One region of the Alkalinema sp. FACHB-956 genome, then DNA from elsewhere that is predicted to be linked to it. Evidence: predicted binding sites of a transcription regulator. Region 1 holds the regulator's gene; each other region holds the start of a gene.
What was found. The regulator NtcA, encoded in region 1, controls nitrogen genes in cyanobacteria. The targets are predictions, from matches to a motif close to TTTGTANNNNNNNNTACAAA.

Region 1 (4,215 bases):
CACCTGGCAGCTCGCCAAGTCAGAATTTATCGAGACCCGCAAGGAGAGGATTATCGGTCAATGACCACCCTCTCCCAAGGCCCCATTCGGCTCTTAGCCTTCCCCGACGTGGAACTGGCGATCGAGCCTTTCCTGACGGGGATTTAACCTGCATGAGAACTTAATCAGGGGTGGGTTAGGACTCGACGCGGCTGTCGGTCATCCCCATGATTTCGTACCCGGAATCCACATAGATCACCTGACCTGTAATCCCGCTGGAGAGGTCACTGCTCAGGAATGCCGCCGTATTACCCACTTCCAACTGGGTGACGGTGCGCCGCAGGGGAGCCACCTCTTCCACATGCTTAATCATGTCGCGGATCCCACCCACCGCAGAGGAGGCCAGGGTGCGGATGGGGCCAGCGGAAATGGCATTGACTCGAACGCCCTGGGAGCCGAGTTCATGGGCCAGATACCGCACATTCATTTCCAAGGCTGCCTTGGCCGTGCCCATAACGTTGTAGTTCGGAATGACCTTCACACCACCGTAGTAGGTCAGGGTGACAATACTGCCGCCCTCGGTCATCAAGGGTTTAGCCGCCCCCGCCATCTGAATCAATGAATAAGCACTGACATCCAGGGCCAACTTGAAGCCTTCCCGACTGGTGGCGCTAAAGTTGCCTTTCAATTCTTCTTTATTGGCAAAGGCCAGACAGTGAATCAGAATATCTAGCCGTCCCCAAGCTTCCTTCACCGCATCAAAGGTAGCTTGAACTTGCTCATCGCTCTGGACATTACAGGGCACAAACAAACTGGGATTCAACGGCTCGGTCAGATCCCGCACCTTTTTCTCAAACTTGCCGCTGTCATCCGGCAGATAGGTGACCCCAATGTTGGCTCCGGCCCTATGGAGTTGCTGGGCGATGCCCCAGGCGATCGACTTATCGTTAGCAATTCCTGTGACCAGGGCGTTTTTTCCACTCAGATTCAGCATAGCCATGTACGTTGAGAGCATTTATGAGAATACTCAAAGATGGTCAGCCATGGAATAGGCGACCCTAGGGAGATTTCCGGCCATTGCGGTCGTGCACCGCGATCGTTGCGGCCTAAAGTGCCCAAAGCCCGGTCTTGGGTGGGGATGCGCTAACTGGACAAAATTGTGCAGGGGCCAAAACTTGGGAGTAAGATATTGACAATCTCAGTGTGATCAGAGTGCCTCAGTGTGATCAGGATTCAGTGTGATCAAGGTAATGGTGACCGGAATACCCCGTGCGAATTAGCACAGGTTTTCGCCATCGTTCGTCCACCTTATACATTGCACTATCTTTACATTGCACTAGATGAACCTGGTTGGATGGATTGTGATCAGTTTAGGTGCAGCCTCCTGATTCAACTCAGATGATTCAACTCAGAGCGAACTTAGACCTGTGCTAATTCAATAAAACTCAACGTTGAAGACTCCGGCTCAGCTAAATTGCCCATAAGCTTAGTAGAAAGCGTAGTGGAGTGTATTTCTTGCTACAAAAACTCCTCGATCGGTAGGTTTTATTGGTCTCAAGTCAACAATTGCTCACAGAGTGAATCTTACAGAAACGATTCTCATCGGAATTAATCTCTTAGCGGATCTCTTGAACGTTGACCCCTTGATTGTGTAGTTAGCTAACTCTACTGGCCTTTCCGTAGAACGGCGTTAGGAACGGGGAAGATGGTAATAAGCCCAGACAAGTCGCTCGCATCAATGTTCCGCCAAATGGGTGGAAACGCTTATCCGCCGATGGTGGAAACCTTCGAGCGGGGTAAGACAATCTTCTTTCCGGGTGATCCTGCTGAACGGGTTTATTTTCTCCAGAAAGGGGCTGTTAAGTTATCTCGGGTCTATGAAGCGGGGGAAGAAATCACTGTCGCGCTGTTGCGGGAAAACAGTGTATTTGGAGTCCTATCGCTGATTACGGGACAAAAAGCCGATCGCTTCTACCACGCGGTGGCGTTTACGCCGGTGGAACTGCTTTCGGTACCGATCGAACAGGTAGAAAAGGCCCTGAAGGAAAATCCTGATCTGTCCATGTGGATGCTCAAGGGGCTGTCATCCCGGATTCTGCAAACGGAGATGATGATCGAAACCTTGGCTCACCGGGATATGGGATCTCGGTTGGTGAGTTTTTTGCTGATCCTATGCCGGGACTTTGGGGTGCCGGGACAAAACGGGATCACGATCGATCTCAAGCTCTCCCACCAGGCGATCGCGGAAGCTATTGGATCCACTCGCGTCACAGTGACTCGCTTACTTGGGGATCTGCGGCAGGATGAAATGATTTCTATTCACAAAAAGAAAATCACGGTTCATAATCCCGTCATGCTTAGTCAGCAATTCACCTAGAATCCCAGTTCCAAACAGTCTAGTTCCTAATAGTCCAGTTCCCAATAGTCCAGTTCCGACGTGCTGATCCACCGGATCCAGTTCTGCGGGAGAATCCCACTGCCCTAAGGTTCCCTGGGGAACAGTCCTGTCAGAACAGTCCTGTTAGAACGGTCAATAGGCTTTAGACTGGCTATAGTTTTTGGTAGGAGCCGTTTGGAAACCTTTAGTCCAGCGGCAGGTGTGGTGGAGTTGTAATGTCTAGCGGGTATATCCTGATTTTGGCGGTGTTGATCTTAGGGGGTGTCATTGCCACGCTGGGCGATCGCATTGGAACCCGAGTGGGCAAAGCGCGTCTGAGCTTGTTTAATCTCCGCCCTAAGAAGACGGCTGTCGTTGTCACTATTTTGACCGGGATTTTGATCTCAGCGTCCACGCTGGGCATTTTACTGCTGGCTAATCGGCAATTTCGCGACATGATTCTCAACTTTGAGGTGATTCAGCGGCGATTACGGCGAGCGAGTACCGATTTGGATCAAGCGAAGGCTGAACTGGGTAAGACCGCCGAGCAAAAAGAAAATGTTGAGGCGGAGTTGAATAAGTCCCAAGTGGAGCGGGGCAAGGTGCAGGCGCAGCTCGATCGGGTCAAAAACTCCCTCAAGGATGCCGCTGCCCTGCAACGGGCCACCGAAGCCCGACGGGCGCAGGTCGAACAGCAACGCAATGTCGTGCAGGCACAGTTACTCTCGGTTTCCCAGCAAGCTCTCGCGCTAAAATCCGAAATTCTGGAACTAGAAGCTGAGCAAAAACAGTTAGCCGCCCAGCGGGATGAAGTCAAAGCCCAAATTGCTGCCCGAGATCAAGAAATTGAAGAACGCAGCAAAATCATTCAACAGCGCGATCGGGACATTGCAGCCCGAGATACCGTCATTACCCAACGGGAAGAACGGCTACGGGCTTTGGAAAATCAGCAGGTTGCGCTGGCCCGTGAAGTGGAGAAACTGGAACAGGAAGCTCAGCGTCTGCGATTGGGCACCCCGGCGATTTTGCGGAACCAAGTGCTGGCGTCAGGGGTGGTGCGCATTACCAATCCCCAAGCCTCCAACCAGGCGGTGGATGCACTCCTGCGGGAAGCCAATCGAGTGGCACAGGGCGCACTGCAACCGGGGGTCGATGGCAATGGTCAAATTTTGCGGATTACCCGATCGGAAGTGGATCAGTTAGCTCGCCAGATCAGCGATGGCCGGGACTACTTTGTGCGAATTTTGGCGGCGGCGAATTACCTATTGGGCGAAAAAACAGAGGTAACGGTGTTTGCCGATGTGGTGCGTAATGAAGTGATTTATCGGCCTGGGGATGTCCTGGCCACCACTTCTCTGGATCCGTCCAAGATGACTGTCACAGAGATTCAAGATCGTATTAACAAACTCGTGGCGGCTTCGATTTTCCGGGCGAAGCGAGCTGGATTGCTCTCCGATAATGTGCAGGTCAGTCGGATTCAGGCGCTGATTCAGTTTATTGATGGACTCCGGCAGTACGATAGTTCGATTGAAATTCGCGCGATCGCGGGGGATGTCACCTATACGGCGGGGCCGATGCGTCTAGAATTGATTGCAGTTCAGAATGGACAAACGGTGCTGCAAACTAGTCGTTAGGGCTGTGACCCGCACGGCCAGCCGCAGAACTAGTGATGGAGAGGCGCGAGGCAATATGTACTACTTAGGGTTTGATCCCGGACGGGATAAATGTGGGGTGGCGATCGTGGATGATCACGGCCATCCTCCAGTGCATGAAGTCATTGCTGTGGATCAAGCCCTTACCGTGGTGGAAACCCTGTGCCAGCATTACCCAGTGCGTTTGATTGTTTTGGGAGATCAAAC
Region 2 (4,215 bases), on a different contig from region 1:
GCAAAACGACTGGAAAAGCTTACTGCAATCCGTTGACCTAGGCGATCTGGCGCAGGAACCTGTGATGAAGTAAGTCGAAAGTTCCCAGCCAGTGGGGGGCGAATTTTACGGCTTAGGATTCAACTTCCCAAGTTCCTAGCTCGGGCGGAACATCGGACAGCGGGCTACCACCCAATGTTTCTTCTGCGATCGTGAGCCGAATCGTCCGGGAAAATCCTTGCCCTTGGGGATCGCCCAAAGTGACTTCCACCACATCACTGGCGAGGATATCCAACCGGCTCAACAGCCCCCGCAGATGGGGAGTACTGGCTCCCGTATCCACATACAGTCGTTCAGACAATTGATTGATCCGTCGCCAAGTTGTATACAGCTTGGCGATCGTGCTTTCTAGGGCTGCGGCTTGGTTGACTAATTCCGCCGTTGAATTGAGCACGCCCACCCGCAAGGCTTCTTCTAGGGCTAACTCTAGATCAACATTCGATTCGCTCAGCGCCTGCACCTGGTTGGCCGATTCTAAGTACCGGGCCAGATAGCGCGCCTCAGCGGTCACCTGTTTCAACGTATCCACATTGGGACTGTCGGCAACCGCATCCCGGATCGTCACTTGGTGCACTTCTGGCAACTTTTCCATTTGCTTAACCAGCGGAGCCAAATATTTGGGCGGAATGGTTTGATCCGCAGCTTTGGCCCGCACTTCCTCCGGCAGCAAGTCAGAGGTCATGGCCGTCCACTCATCTGAAAGTTGTCGGACTTCCCGCCGAGTAATTTTGTTGCCCTGTTTGGCGGAATCAGCAATCATTTGCTGCACTTCTGGAGCGGATTGGGCCGTGGCAACAAACGCCCGTTTGGTGAATTGATTAATATCCTCAGTTTCGAGGTAGCCCTGCTCTAAGAGATGGTCGGCACTATTGGCCAGATCGATTAGGTTATAGGCATGGCTGCGGCTAATTTCCCGATCCTTGAGCCAGTTGAGAAAGCCTGCACTCCGTCCTTCGCCCAAATGCTTTTCCCGATCGCGGATCGTGCGTAAAATGCGTCCACGCCAAATATCGGTTTGCAGATCAAATCGATCGCACACCTGCCAAGCTAGCTCGATTTTTTGCTGAAACTCGACCTCAGAGATTGCTTCATCATCAGGGTCGGGAAGTTGGAAGGTAAATCCATCCTTCACAACTTCCATCAGTTCGGCGGAGATATCGAACAACTGTGACATCGGGATGATCGGGTAAGAAGCCAACGCAATATTATTGCATGATTTTTGCATGACCTTAGTCGCATCGGAGGATTCCTCCTAGCGCTGTCGAGCAGACCCTCAAACCCGTTGTCTGCTAGCGCCCGATCGCGCCTCAATCACGCATCGATCGCAACGAGATCGCGACTGTAGATGCCCTTCAACTCATCTCCAACATCCGTTGCATCGGACGCAGCGCTGCAACTCTAGTTGCCTCCGGGAGGGTAATTTCCGGTGCTCGATTTTTCATAGCTAAATACAATTTTTCCAATGTATTTAACCGCATGTGGGGGCATTCGTTACAAGCACAGTTTTGAGTGGGGGGCGCGGGAATAAATTCCTTATCGGGAGCAGCTTTTTGCATTTGGTGAATAATTCCCGGTTCCGTCACCACAATGAAGGAGGAACTGCGGCTCTGTTGGCAATATTTCAGCAATCCAGTGGTGGAGGCGATGTAATTGGCATGTTTCAGCAGGGGAATTTCGCATTCCGGGTGGGCAATGACTTCTGCCTGGGGATGGGCCATTTTGAGGGCAATCAGTTTTTTCTCAGAAAATGTTTCATGCACCATGCAACTGCCCTGCCACAGCACCATCTCGCGCCCAGTTTGTTCCATGACGTAGCGTCCCAAGTTACGATCGGGGGCGAAGATGATCGGTTGATCCAGGGGAATTTGGTTGACGATTTTGACGGCGTTGGCACTGGTGCAGATGATGTCACTCATCGCTTTGATTTCCGCTGTGCAGTTGATGTAGGAGATCACAATGTGATCCGGGTGCTGCCGTTTGAAGTCAGCGAAGGCATCTGGGGGACAACTATCAGCTAGGGAGCAGCCAGCGGCCAAATCGGGGAGGAGCACTAATTTTTCGGGGTTGAGAATTTTGGCAGTTTCCGCCATAAAGTGAACCCCCGCAAAGACGATGACATCCGCCTGGGTTTGGGCTGCCTGTTGGGATAGGCCGAGGGAATCGCCCAGATAGTCTGCGATGTCTTGGATCTCAGAATCTTGGTAATAGTGAGCCAAAATCACGGCATTTAGCTCTTTTTTGAGATCTTGAATGGCCGCAAAAAGATCGCGAGGTAGGGGATTTTGGGTCGGTGCAACGGTGGTAAACACGATCGAAGGATCCTTGGGTGAGATGGATGAGAGTAGATATTTATAGTTTAAATTACCAAAATTAAAAGTCAATATTTTATCAGGAATTACCAAGAAGGTGGCTTTTTGGATCCATTGAATGGGCTGGCGAAATCCAGAAATCCTAGGATAGGGCTTTTGGCATCCCGTTGGACAGCAAATCCCAGCAAACCCCAGAGCTGCACGATCGCATTGACGATCCGATTAGTTAACCCCTTGCCCAGGATGTCGCTCCGAACACCATCCTTTAGAATAGAGAGAGTCCTGTTTTCCCGATGAACGCTTTGATTCCCCCTGCTAGCCCACAAAATTTGACTCAAGCAACTTTGACCCAAGCAACTTTGACCCAAGCAACTTTGACCCAGCCCGATCGCATCCAACAAGAAACCTTAGACCTCTTAGAGTGGTCGCGGCTCTGTCAGCATTTGGCGACCTTTGCAGCGACAAAGTTAGGGGCGATCGCAGCGCGGAATTTACAAATTCCCACCACTCAAGCCGAAACCTTGCAATTATTGGCCCAAACCCGTGAAGTCTATACGCTGGAAAATCAATTGGCAAGCGGGTTGCAGTTTACGGGCATTCAGGATATTGGGGATGCCTTAGAACGATCGGCGTTGCAAGGCATTCTTTCTGGAGAGGAGTTGCTGGAGATTGCGACGACCTTGGCGGGGGCACGCAATCTGCGACGGACGATCGAGAATCAGGACAATTTGCCAACGCTGACGGAATTGGTAGCGGAACTGCGCACCTATCCTGAAATCGAACAGGAAATTTATCGCTGCATTGACGATCGGGGCAAGGTAACGGAACGGGCCAGTCCAAAGTTAGCGGACATTCGGGAAAAAATTCGCAGCACCCGCGATCGAATTTATAGCGTCTTGCAAAAAATGCTGAGTCGCCACGGTAACGCGATTCAGGAACCCGTCATTACTCAACGGGATGGCCGTTTTGTGATTCCGGTGAAGGCTCCACAAAAGGATGCCATTCCAGGAATTGTCCATGACGCATCCATGAGTGGGGCAACGTTGTATGTGGAGCCGCAATCGACGGTGCAGATGAATAATGCGTTGCGGCAATTTCTGCGGCAGGAACAGGCGGAAGAAGAGGCCATTCGACGCAAGCTAACGGAACAGGTGGCTGCGGTTCAAGAGGATTTAGAAGCGTTAGTGGCAATTTGTACGCGGTTGGATTTGGCGACGGCAAGGGCGCGCTATAGCTTTTGGTTAGAAGCGAATCCGCCGCGATTTATTGATTGGGGGGAAGCGGGAAAAACAGAGCCGATCGTGCTACGGAATTTGCGCCATCCGCTGTTAATTTGGCAGCAACAGCATGAACAAGGGCGTGATGTCGTGCCGATCCATTTAACGATCGATCCGCAGATTCGGGTCGTGGCGATTACGGGGCCAAACACCGGGGGGAAGACGGTGACGTTGAAAACCCTGGCACTGGCGGTGTTAATGGCGAAGGTGGGCTTATTTGTTCCCGCGCGGGAACCCGTGGAACTGCCTTGGTTTAGCCAAATTCTGGCGGATATTGGGGATGAGCAGTCGTTGCAGCAGAGTCTATCGACGTTTTCTGGTCACATTCGCCGCATTGGTCGGATTTTGAATGCGTTATCTCCAGGGGAAGCATTACCGATCGAACTAACTGAAACGTTGCTTAATGAGGAGAATGCAGATTCTCTAGCAGAGTCCCCAGCGTTAATTGACACATTATCTTCTGAGTCATCTGCTACGGTTTCTAAGGCGTTGTCGAATTCTCTAGTACTGTTGGATGAAGTTGGCGCGGGGACAGACCCATCGGAGGGGAGTGCCTTGGCGATCGCGTTGTTGAAGCATTTGGCCGATCA
Region 3 (4,215 bases), on a different contig from region 1:
ACGGCCCCGCGCCCCCCTTGCGACCCATCACGGTTGATGTCGGCTCAATCCACTGCAACCCATAGGTCTGGAGTTGAGCAATGAGCTCTTGCTTCGTCAGGTGTAGCGGACTCGTCGATTGCTGATTCAGTTGCTGAGTCATGTGGGTTACCGCTCCCAGCGAAATTTGCGATCGGATTCTTGAATCGGAACATCGTTAATGCTGGCGAATCGGCGCATCATCAGCCCATTGTCAGCAAACTCCCAGTTTTCATTGCCGTAGGCGCGATACCAGAAGCCAGAATCGTCGTGCCATTCGTATTCAAACCGCACCGCAATACGATTCTCCAGAAAACACCACAGTTCCTTTCGCAAGCGATAGTCCAACTCCTTCGCCCATTTCCGCTTGAGAAATTCCACAATCTGGGCGCGTCCCTGCAAGAACTCAGCCCGATTGCGCCATTCGGAATCTTCGGTATAGGCGAGGGCGACACGCTCTGGGTCACGGGTATTCCAGGCATCTTCAGCCGCCTGGACTTTGGCTTTGGCGGTTTCTAGGGTAAACGGGGGTAGGGGAGGTTTCATGGGGATTCATTCAGGGTGAACACAGGTGAAACAGCATTCGCGTCTGGAACGGGCAAATCCAGTGGGGCGAAGTCTGGAACCGGCGTGGGGGCAATCAGAGATTGAGCCGTCAGGTTGGCATGCAGTTGCAATAAGTCCGGGCGGGAGTAATGCCCCACGGAGTCCATCATCCGTTTGCGCTTGGTGATCAGGGAGAAGTCAAGGTCAGCGATCGCCATGCCCTCTCCCTCGGTCACAGGCGGACACAGGTGATTCCCCTCCGGGCCAATAATTGCCGTATTACAGCCGTTGCTGAGGAACCGTTGCAGCTTTTCATCCGGGGTAATTTGCCCCACCTGTTCCGGCGACAGCCACGCCGTGGCATTGATCACAAAACAACCCGATTCCAGGGCGTGGTGGCGAATGGTCACTTCGATTTGATCGGCAAAAATCTGCCCGACCATCGACCCAGGAAACTGAGCACAGTGGATTTGTTCGTGCTGGGTCATCAGGGCAAAGCGAGCCAGGGGATTGTAATGCTCCCAACAGGCCAACGCACCCACCCGGCCCACGGCGGTGTCCACCGTTCGCAATCCGGCTCCGTCGCCTTGCCCCCACACCATGCGCTCATGGTAGGTCGGGGTTATCTTGCGCCGTTTCAGTACCAGGGTGCCATCAGCATCAAAGATCAGTTGGGTGTTATAGAGGGAGCCGTGATCGCGCTCATTGACTCCCAAGACAACGACGATATTGTGGGAACAGGCAGCCTGACTGACGGCATCGGTGGTTGGCCCTGGAATCGTCACGGCTTCTTCGTACAGCCGCATGTGCTCTTTGCCCATCAGGACGGGCGGTTGCACAAAGGAGAAGTAGGGATAGTAGGGCACAACGGTTTCGGGAAAAACCACCAGTTGCGCCCCTGCCGAGGCCGCTTTGGCGATCGCCTGCAAGACCTTCTCGGTTGTGCCCTCGCGGCTAAACAGCACTGGACTGATTTGAACTGCCGCTGCACGAACAATGCGTGAATAATCCATGGGTGATTGGAAGAGTAAAAATCCTAGAGTGTCCAGGTATCGAGAATGAAGGCTCCATCTTTGCGATGCAGCAACACCAAATCCAGCACATCCAGCGGATTGATCGGGCGAATGCCAGGAATCAACGAGGGTTCGCCGTGACCATACAGGGCTTGTAGCGCAAAGCGACAGGCATAGACTTTGCCACCTTCGGCCATAAACTTGGTCAGTTGCTCGTTGAAGTTTTGGTGACCCGGAAAGGCAGCATCACCGAGTTTCGGAAATCCTCGCTGCACACCCAAGGTTACACCGGGGCCATACAACAGCACTGAAGTCTCAAAGCCCTTGCGCTGTAGTCGGGTGGCTTGCAGCAAGTTAACAAAACCAATTGAGCCTTCAAAGGCAACGGTGTGGAAGGTCACCAGGGCTTTTTCACCCGGTTCGGCTTTGACATCGGGAAAAACCTTTTCTTCGTAATCAACAAAGAAATCACCCGTTTGATGCGCTGGGGCAGTCACTTCAGCCATAGTTGCTTCCTTTTGTTTTGCTGGGTTTCCAGCCCCATTATGAGGTTGTCAGAACGGGGATTTGTATCTCCAGTTACCGAGTCCAGAAGACTACCCATAGCGTCAGGTTCGCGATCGCCAATGGGCTGAAGTCGGGGAGATCGGCCTGTCATCCCTGTTTAAATCGATAGGCGATCGGGACTACGAACCCAGCAAAAATTCATTCACCACACTCCAGGCATTGTTAGTGGAAATCCGTCGCCGTGCCGTCAGGTAATCGGCCAGATGGACCGCATCCCGTGCAATGCCGGAAAATCGCCCCGAACCCCAGGTATACAGCCAGGGCAACCCCAGGAAATACAGCCCCCAGAGGGGCGTTACGCCGCGCTCATGACTGGGATAGCCCTTACCGTTAAACACGGGCATATCCACCCAGCTATAGTCGGTTTCATACCCCGTACACCAGATCACAGTTTGGATATTGGCAGTTGCCATATCGATCGCGGGTTGCTCCTCGGTGGGATGCCAAACGGGCTGGTAAGGCGGTTCGGTGGGGGCATCCAGATGGTTTTTGGCAATGAACTTGTCAATGGTCTGTTTAATGCTTTCGCAAACGGCATCGGCTTGGTCTAAATTTTGCTTCAGGTCGGGATTAAATTGCAGTGCTGTCCCGTCAATCCGCTGTAACCGTCCGTGCAGTTGCATTCCTTCCTGGGCAAACTGCCGTAGGTCAATCTCCCGCCCACCATCCCGTCCGGTGAGGTAATGGTTGGCCTTGGCGCGGACTTTGTCCTTTTGGGGATGCTCGTCAATTGGTAAGTCGTAGTACCCCATCTGATCTAACCAGTCCACTACATCTTTACCCCGGTAACGACGGGGCGATCGCGGCGCACTGCCCACACTCAAATGCACCGTCCGACCCGCCAGATGCAAATCCTCGGCAATTTGGCACCCCGATTGGCCAGTGCCCACTACCAGCACGGCTCCCGGTGGCAAGGCATCTGGATTTTTATACTCCGATGCGTGAATTTGCTGGACGGTGGACGGCAGTCGCTCTGCCATGCGGGGAATTTTGGGTCGATGATAGCCACCTGTAGCAATGACCACCTGATCGGCGGTGTAGCTGCCGATCGAGGTCTCCAGTTCAAAGCGATTGTGGGTTTCGTCTTTCCACAGCCGCGATACCGCTACACCTTCGCGGATCGGTGGCTCAAAGGCAGCGGCAAAGGCTTCGATGTACTGCACAATTTCATCTTTCACCATGAATCCCTGGGGGTCACTCCCCGGATAGGGAAATCCCGGTAGTTGACATTGCCAGTTGGGTGTAACCAGACAAAAACTATCCCAGCGTTTTTCTCGCCATGCATAACCAATTTGATTTTTCTCGAAAATCAGATGGTCAATGCCCCGTTCTTTCAGGCAATAGCTCATGGCTAACCCCGCCTGCCCACCACCAACAACGACGACTGAATGGTGACTGCTCATAGGATACAAAAGCCTCTGTTGTGCAACTTACAGCCAGCCTAAAGTTGCGATTTATGCGCCTTTGTATCTGTGAATACGGAAGTTCCAAGTCTAGCGATATGGGTAGGTGGCAACTAAATCCATCCCTGTTGAATTGCTTGATAAATTGCCTGATAGCGGGTGCGAACCTGAAGCTTAGCCAGGACATTGTTGAGATGGAATTTGACGGTGCTTTCGCTGATGAACAGGTGTTCGGCAATGTCGCGATCGCGGTGCCCCTGGGTTAATAACGTGAGAATTTCCAGTTCCCGTTCCGTCAGTTCACTGGCGCGAATACCCCAGGTTTGCCCCTGCGTCACCGCCTCGACGACCTGCCGCAATTGCTCTGGTGAAATCGATAGGTCAACTTTGGCCTGAATTTTCGCTGGACAAACTGGGGTAGTGGCGATCCAGATAATTTTGCGATCGCCTGCAATCGTACTCGGCTGATCGGTTAGGACGGGGGCATTGCGATCGCGGCAGGGGGTTAATCCGGCGGCTCTGGCAAGTTGGGTGCAGGCCAGTTGCAGGACGGATGCAGTACAGGCAATTTCTAGCCGCAGATCGGAGGGTTGTTGGCGATAGGGAAGGGTGAGTTGAATTTGCAGTGCCCGTTGGTTGGAGAGGGGTTGGGTGGTGAGTTGCCCCCC
Region 4 (4,215 bases), on a different contig from region 1:
ACCGAGTGAGATTGCGCCCCGTGTGTGGGAAGCCACCGCTGCCATGGCCGATCGCATGGCCTACTGGGCAGAGCGCAATTGGGAAGTCCAAACGGAATACGATCTCGATCGCTATACCTTTAGCGTGGCAGGATCCGTAGGTTTGTTGCTATCAGATCTGTGGGCGTGGCATGACGGCACCCAGACCGATCGAACACAAGCGATCGGCTTTGGGCGAGGATTGCAAGCGGTCAATATTTTGCGGAACCATCGCGAAGATTTGGATCGGGGGGTCAGTTTCTTTCCCGATGGTTGGACAGTCAAAGATCTCGATCACTATGCTCGGCGTAACTTGGAACTGGCCGATCGCTACACCGAAAGCCTCCCCAAAGGGCCTGCCCGAGACTTCTGTGAGTTGCCCCTTGCCCTCGCCCATGCCACCCTGGATGCCATGACCCATGGCTTCCCGAAGCTGACCCGATCGCAGGTGATGGCTGTGGTTGCCCAGTTTACGGGGCTGCGTGGTTAGGCAAGCCGGGATCAGACGAAGCCTATGGGGAACGGTTTTTCCCATAGATTTCTAGAAAATCTTGGAGGAGGAGTGCGTCGGCTGCCAAAATTCAGGCTATCCTGTGGCATCCGATCGCACTGACTGAAGCCCGGATGCGGCGGTTATCCGTGGTGGTGTAGCAGTTCCGTTGCCCAGTCATAACAACTGACCACTGGAACCTCGCAACCCAAGCACGGCCTTCAGCGATCGTTCATCAGGTTGCTAGTGGCCCTACGTGCCATTCGGTCTCTCTTCAGTTATTCCCATTCAAGAATCAGGTATCCATTTCCCATGCGTCATTCTAGAGCTGCTGGACAGATCGTTTCTGCGGAGACTGCCTACTCTCCTTCGGTGCCCATTTCCCTATACCGAGAAGTCTCCTCTGAACTGCAATCCACTAAAGCTGCAATGGAGTCTCTCAAACATCAAAACCGCCAGTTACTGCAACAAAATCAGCAATTGCGGCAGGAAATTGAACGGTTAGTCAAGTTGGCGATGTATACCCAACAAGCCGTCAGCCATTTGCCCAGCTTGGCGGATGATCCCATAGAAAATGCGATCGAATCAGCTAGCCAGACCCAATTTATGGCTTCTACCATCGCTGGCTCAACCCTCACTGATCCTTGGAGCAGTCAAACACCTGCCGCAAGTCAAACACCTGTTGCAACAATGGCAGCCAAGCCGAGCAAAGTTTCCCAGGGATCCGGCGCTCGATCGGCCAAACCGATTAAATCAGCAACCCCGCGTAAGCTGCCGGCAAAGGCTTGGGTGATGGAGCAAGAGGCGACCCCCCGCTGGGGCGTGGGGGACTCTTCAGACGCTGCTGGGGGGCCGCTGGCCTTAAGTGGCTGGAAGTTAGCGATCGTGATTCCGTTGATTGTCCTGACCGCTTTTGGGGCTGGGTTTATGCTGGTACGTCCCCTGCTCTCTTCCAAGTAGCATCACAAGTAGCATCCAAATAGCATTGCCGAGGTGGCCCAAGGGGGTGCTTTCAAGGGGGCTTCCAAAGGCTTCTCCCAAGGAGATGATTCCCCGAGGGTCTTCCCAGGGGCTCTCAAGGGGCTCCCAATACGCTTCCCAGCGTGCTGGAAGTGGGTGTTTGGGGAAATCCTTCCTGTAGGGGATCTGTTAGGCGTTGGAGAGCATCATAACGGGCTAAGGCGATAAATTACTGTAAGCTCAAGGTGGGTTGGGATGATTACATAACTTCTCAGGAAAGTTCGAGATCCCAACGAATCTGATACCATCAAGCTACAGTGGGGTAACATCCGCTACAAAGTTTATGGTTTAGCAGTGATAGCAATAGGTTTTGCTATCTACATAGCAATCACATAAAAGATCGACAAGGAGTGTGGAACCTTGAAAAAGGTTGAAGCAATCATCCGCCCATTTAAGCTGGATGAAGTTAAAATTGCCCTCGTCAATGCTGGAATCGTCGGCATGACCGTTTCTGAAGTGCGGGGTTTTGGTCGCCAGAAGGGCCAAACGGAGCGCTACCGTGGCTCTGAATATACCGTTGAGTTTTTGCAGAAGCTGAAGATTGAAATCGTTATTGAAGACGCACAAGTTGACATGGTAGTGGATAAAATCATTGCCGCTGCCCGCACTGGCGAAATTGGAGATGGAAAAATCTTCATCAGCCCTGTGGATCAAATTGTACGGATTCGGACTGGCGAGAAAAACGTAGAGGCTATCTAGATTGCTTCATTCCTTCGGGTATTCCTTCGGGCGTTCCTGCGGAATGGAAAACAATCGGAAGTCACTGATTTTGAATGGTTGAAATCCTACGGAATCGTTTTTTAAGTGATTCCGTAGGGTTTTCTTTCTAAAAAGATTCTTCTGGGTGTTGGCAGCCAATCGGATGCTTCCCCTGCAATTGGCTAGCTTGTAGTAAACCTCGCCCTTCAGATAGCCTCTCGCTTACATAAAGAACGCGAGTTGAGAGCCCGTTTCAGTTTTGTGAACCTCGATGCGGGATTGGAAGGCATCTCGGAAATAGGGCATATGGGTCACCGTGAGGATGCAGGCAAAATCTGGCGCGATCGCGTTAATCGCCGCAATCAGTCGATCGCAGCCTTCCTGATCCTGGGTGCCAAAGCCTTCGTCCACAATGAGCATTTGCAGCGCAGTCCCCGATCGCTGTGATAACAACCGAGCCAACGCCAACCGAATGGCAAAGTTAATCCGAAAAGCTTCCCCTCCGGAATAGGTTTCGTAGGGCCGGGTTCCTTTGGCATCGGCAATGACAATATCTAGGGTTTCCGCGAGTTTTGCATTGGGGAGTTTGCCTTTCGCATTGCGTTTTTGGGTGACAAATTGCACATGTAATTGATTATTCGTCAACCGCGTCAAAATTTGATTGGCCAGGGTTTCCAACTGCGGTAAAACATTTTCAATCATCAGGGCTTGAATGCCATTTTTGCCAAAGGCCTGTACTAGTTCCTGATAAATACGATATTGCTGGCGGGTCGTTTGTAGCGATCGTTGTAGCGTTACTTGGTCTTGTAGCAGATACGATCGCTGTTGCTGTTGTTGTTGTAATTGCCCCAGTCGTGAAAGGGTTGCATCCAAGGTTTGCCGCTCCCGTTGCAACTTTTGCTCTAGCTGCTGAATCTGGGCGGTGGGTTCCGGGGCAGCGGCTAAGCATTTTTCGAGATATTGGCACTGCTGGCCCACACTTTCCAGACTGACTAGCTTGGTTTGTAAAGACTCTGCGAGGTCTTCTAGGCGTTGCCGCAGGTGGGGATATTGCTGTTGGGCCTGCTGGAGTTCTTGGTAGCGCAATTGGCTGGCTTGCACCTGTTTGAGGGCGGCTCTGAGGGCGTTGTGCTGCTCTAGGCTGTAGCCGAGGTCGGCAAGGTGTTGGTCGTACTGAGCCAGCCCCGCTGCCAGGGTGGTTTCCAGTTGGGCGATTTGAGCCGTACAGTCATCCTGCTGGGCTTGCAATTCCGGCAGCCGGTGCTCAATCTGGGTTTGTCGCCGTTGAGCTTGCTTAATTTCGGCCTGCTTAATTTCGGCCCAGCGCCAGCGATCGACCAGTCCTCGGGCAATGGCATGGTTGCGATCGTCGTAGTTCAGGTTGTCCAGGGTGTGATCCAATAGCCGCAATTCCTCTTGCAGATCGGGGGCAAATTCCCCACTCAACAGTTGGTGCTCCAGGTGCTGCACTTCGTGCAGTAGTTGATCGAGGCTCTGGCGACTGGATTCATTGACCTGAAGCTGCTCCTGCAACTGCCCCCGCCGTTCTAACACCGAACCGTACTGCTCCAATCGTTTTTCGATATCGCGATATTCCTGACGCAGCACTTGGATTTCCCGTTCAGATACTGCCAGTTGTTCCCGAATCACCCAAATTTGCTCCAGAATCTCCTGTTGTTTAGCCAAATGTTTTTGCACTACCAATTCCCAGTGGTGTTCATCCAAAGGCCGATCGCACAGGGGACAGGGGGGAAAGTCTGCCAGATTCGCCGTAGGATTCGTCACCGTCGAGTCTAGGTCAGAATTGCCGGATGTGTAATTGCTGGATGCGTGATTACTGGATGCGTGATTACTGGATGTGTAATTGCCGGATGCGTAATTGTCGGATGTGTAATTCCCCGTGGCTTCTTGGACGGTCACCGGAGCCCGATCGCGCGTTAGGGATGCGGGATTGTCGTCGGCCAACTCAACGATCATGTCCATCGCTT

Region 2: nadA (quinolinate synthase NadA) is a predicted target of NtcA. The motif match lies at 2,388-2,407, and genes of this name have one in related genera.
Region 3: H6G21_RS05680 (MSMEG_0572/Sll0783 family nitrogen starvation response protein) is a predicted target of NtcA. The motif match lies at 2,144-2,163, and genes of this name have one in related genera.
Region 4: H6G21_RS06635 (P-II family nitrogen regulator) is a predicted target of NtcA. The motif match lies at 1,788-1,807, and genes of this name have one in related genera.

Annotation. Positions count from the first base shown of each region.
Region 1 is NZ_JACJRC010000008.1:160,321-164,535, reverse strand. It holds gene H6G21_RS11535 (Uma2 family endonuclease) at 1-147, shown strand, start outside; gene fabI (enoyl-ACP reductase FabI) at 176-973, opposite strand; gene ntcA (global nitrogen regulator NtcA) at 1,685-2,356, shown strand; gene H6G21_RS11520 (DUF3084 domain-containing protein) at 2,593-3,990, shown strand; gene H6G21_RS11515 (pre-16S rRNA-processing nuclease YqgF) at 3,959-4,215, shown strand, end outside.
Region 2 is NZ_JACJRC010000002.1:317,152-321,366, reverse strand. It holds gene H6G21_RS04795 (DUF928 domain-containing protein) at 1-73, shown strand, start outside; gene H6G21_RS04790 (hypothetical protein) at 113-1,213, opposite strand; gene nadA (quinolinate synthase NadA) at 1,392-2,348, opposite strand; gene H6G21_RS04780 (endonuclease MutS2) at 2,642-4,215, shown strand, end outside.
Region 3 is NZ_JACJRC010000003.1:111,225-115,439, forward strand. It holds gene H6G21_RS05665 (MSMEG_0568 family radical SAM protein) at 1-100, opposite strand, end outside; gene H6G21_RS05670 (DUF1348 family protein) at 148-570, opposite strand; gene H6G21_RS05675 (Nit6803 family nitrilase) at 561-1,577, opposite strand; gene H6G21_RS05680 (MSMEG_0572/Sll0783 family nitrogen starvation response protein) at 1,601-2,083, opposite strand; gene H6G21_RS05685 (MSMEG_0569 family flavin-dependent oxidoreductase) at 2,264-3,547, opposite strand; gene H6G21_RS05690 (LuxR C-terminal-related transcriptional regulator) at 3,661-4,215, opposite strand, start outside.
Region 4 is NZ_JACJRC010000003.1:349,967-354,181, reverse strand. It holds gene H6G21_RS06645 (phytoene/squalene synthase family protein) at 1-508, shown strand, start outside; gene H6G21_RS06640 (hypothetical protein) at 821-1,468, shown strand; gene H6G21_RS06635 (P-II family nitrogen regulator) at 1,889-2,227, shown strand; gene H6G21_RS06630 (SMC family ATPase) at 2,450-4,215, opposite strand, start outside.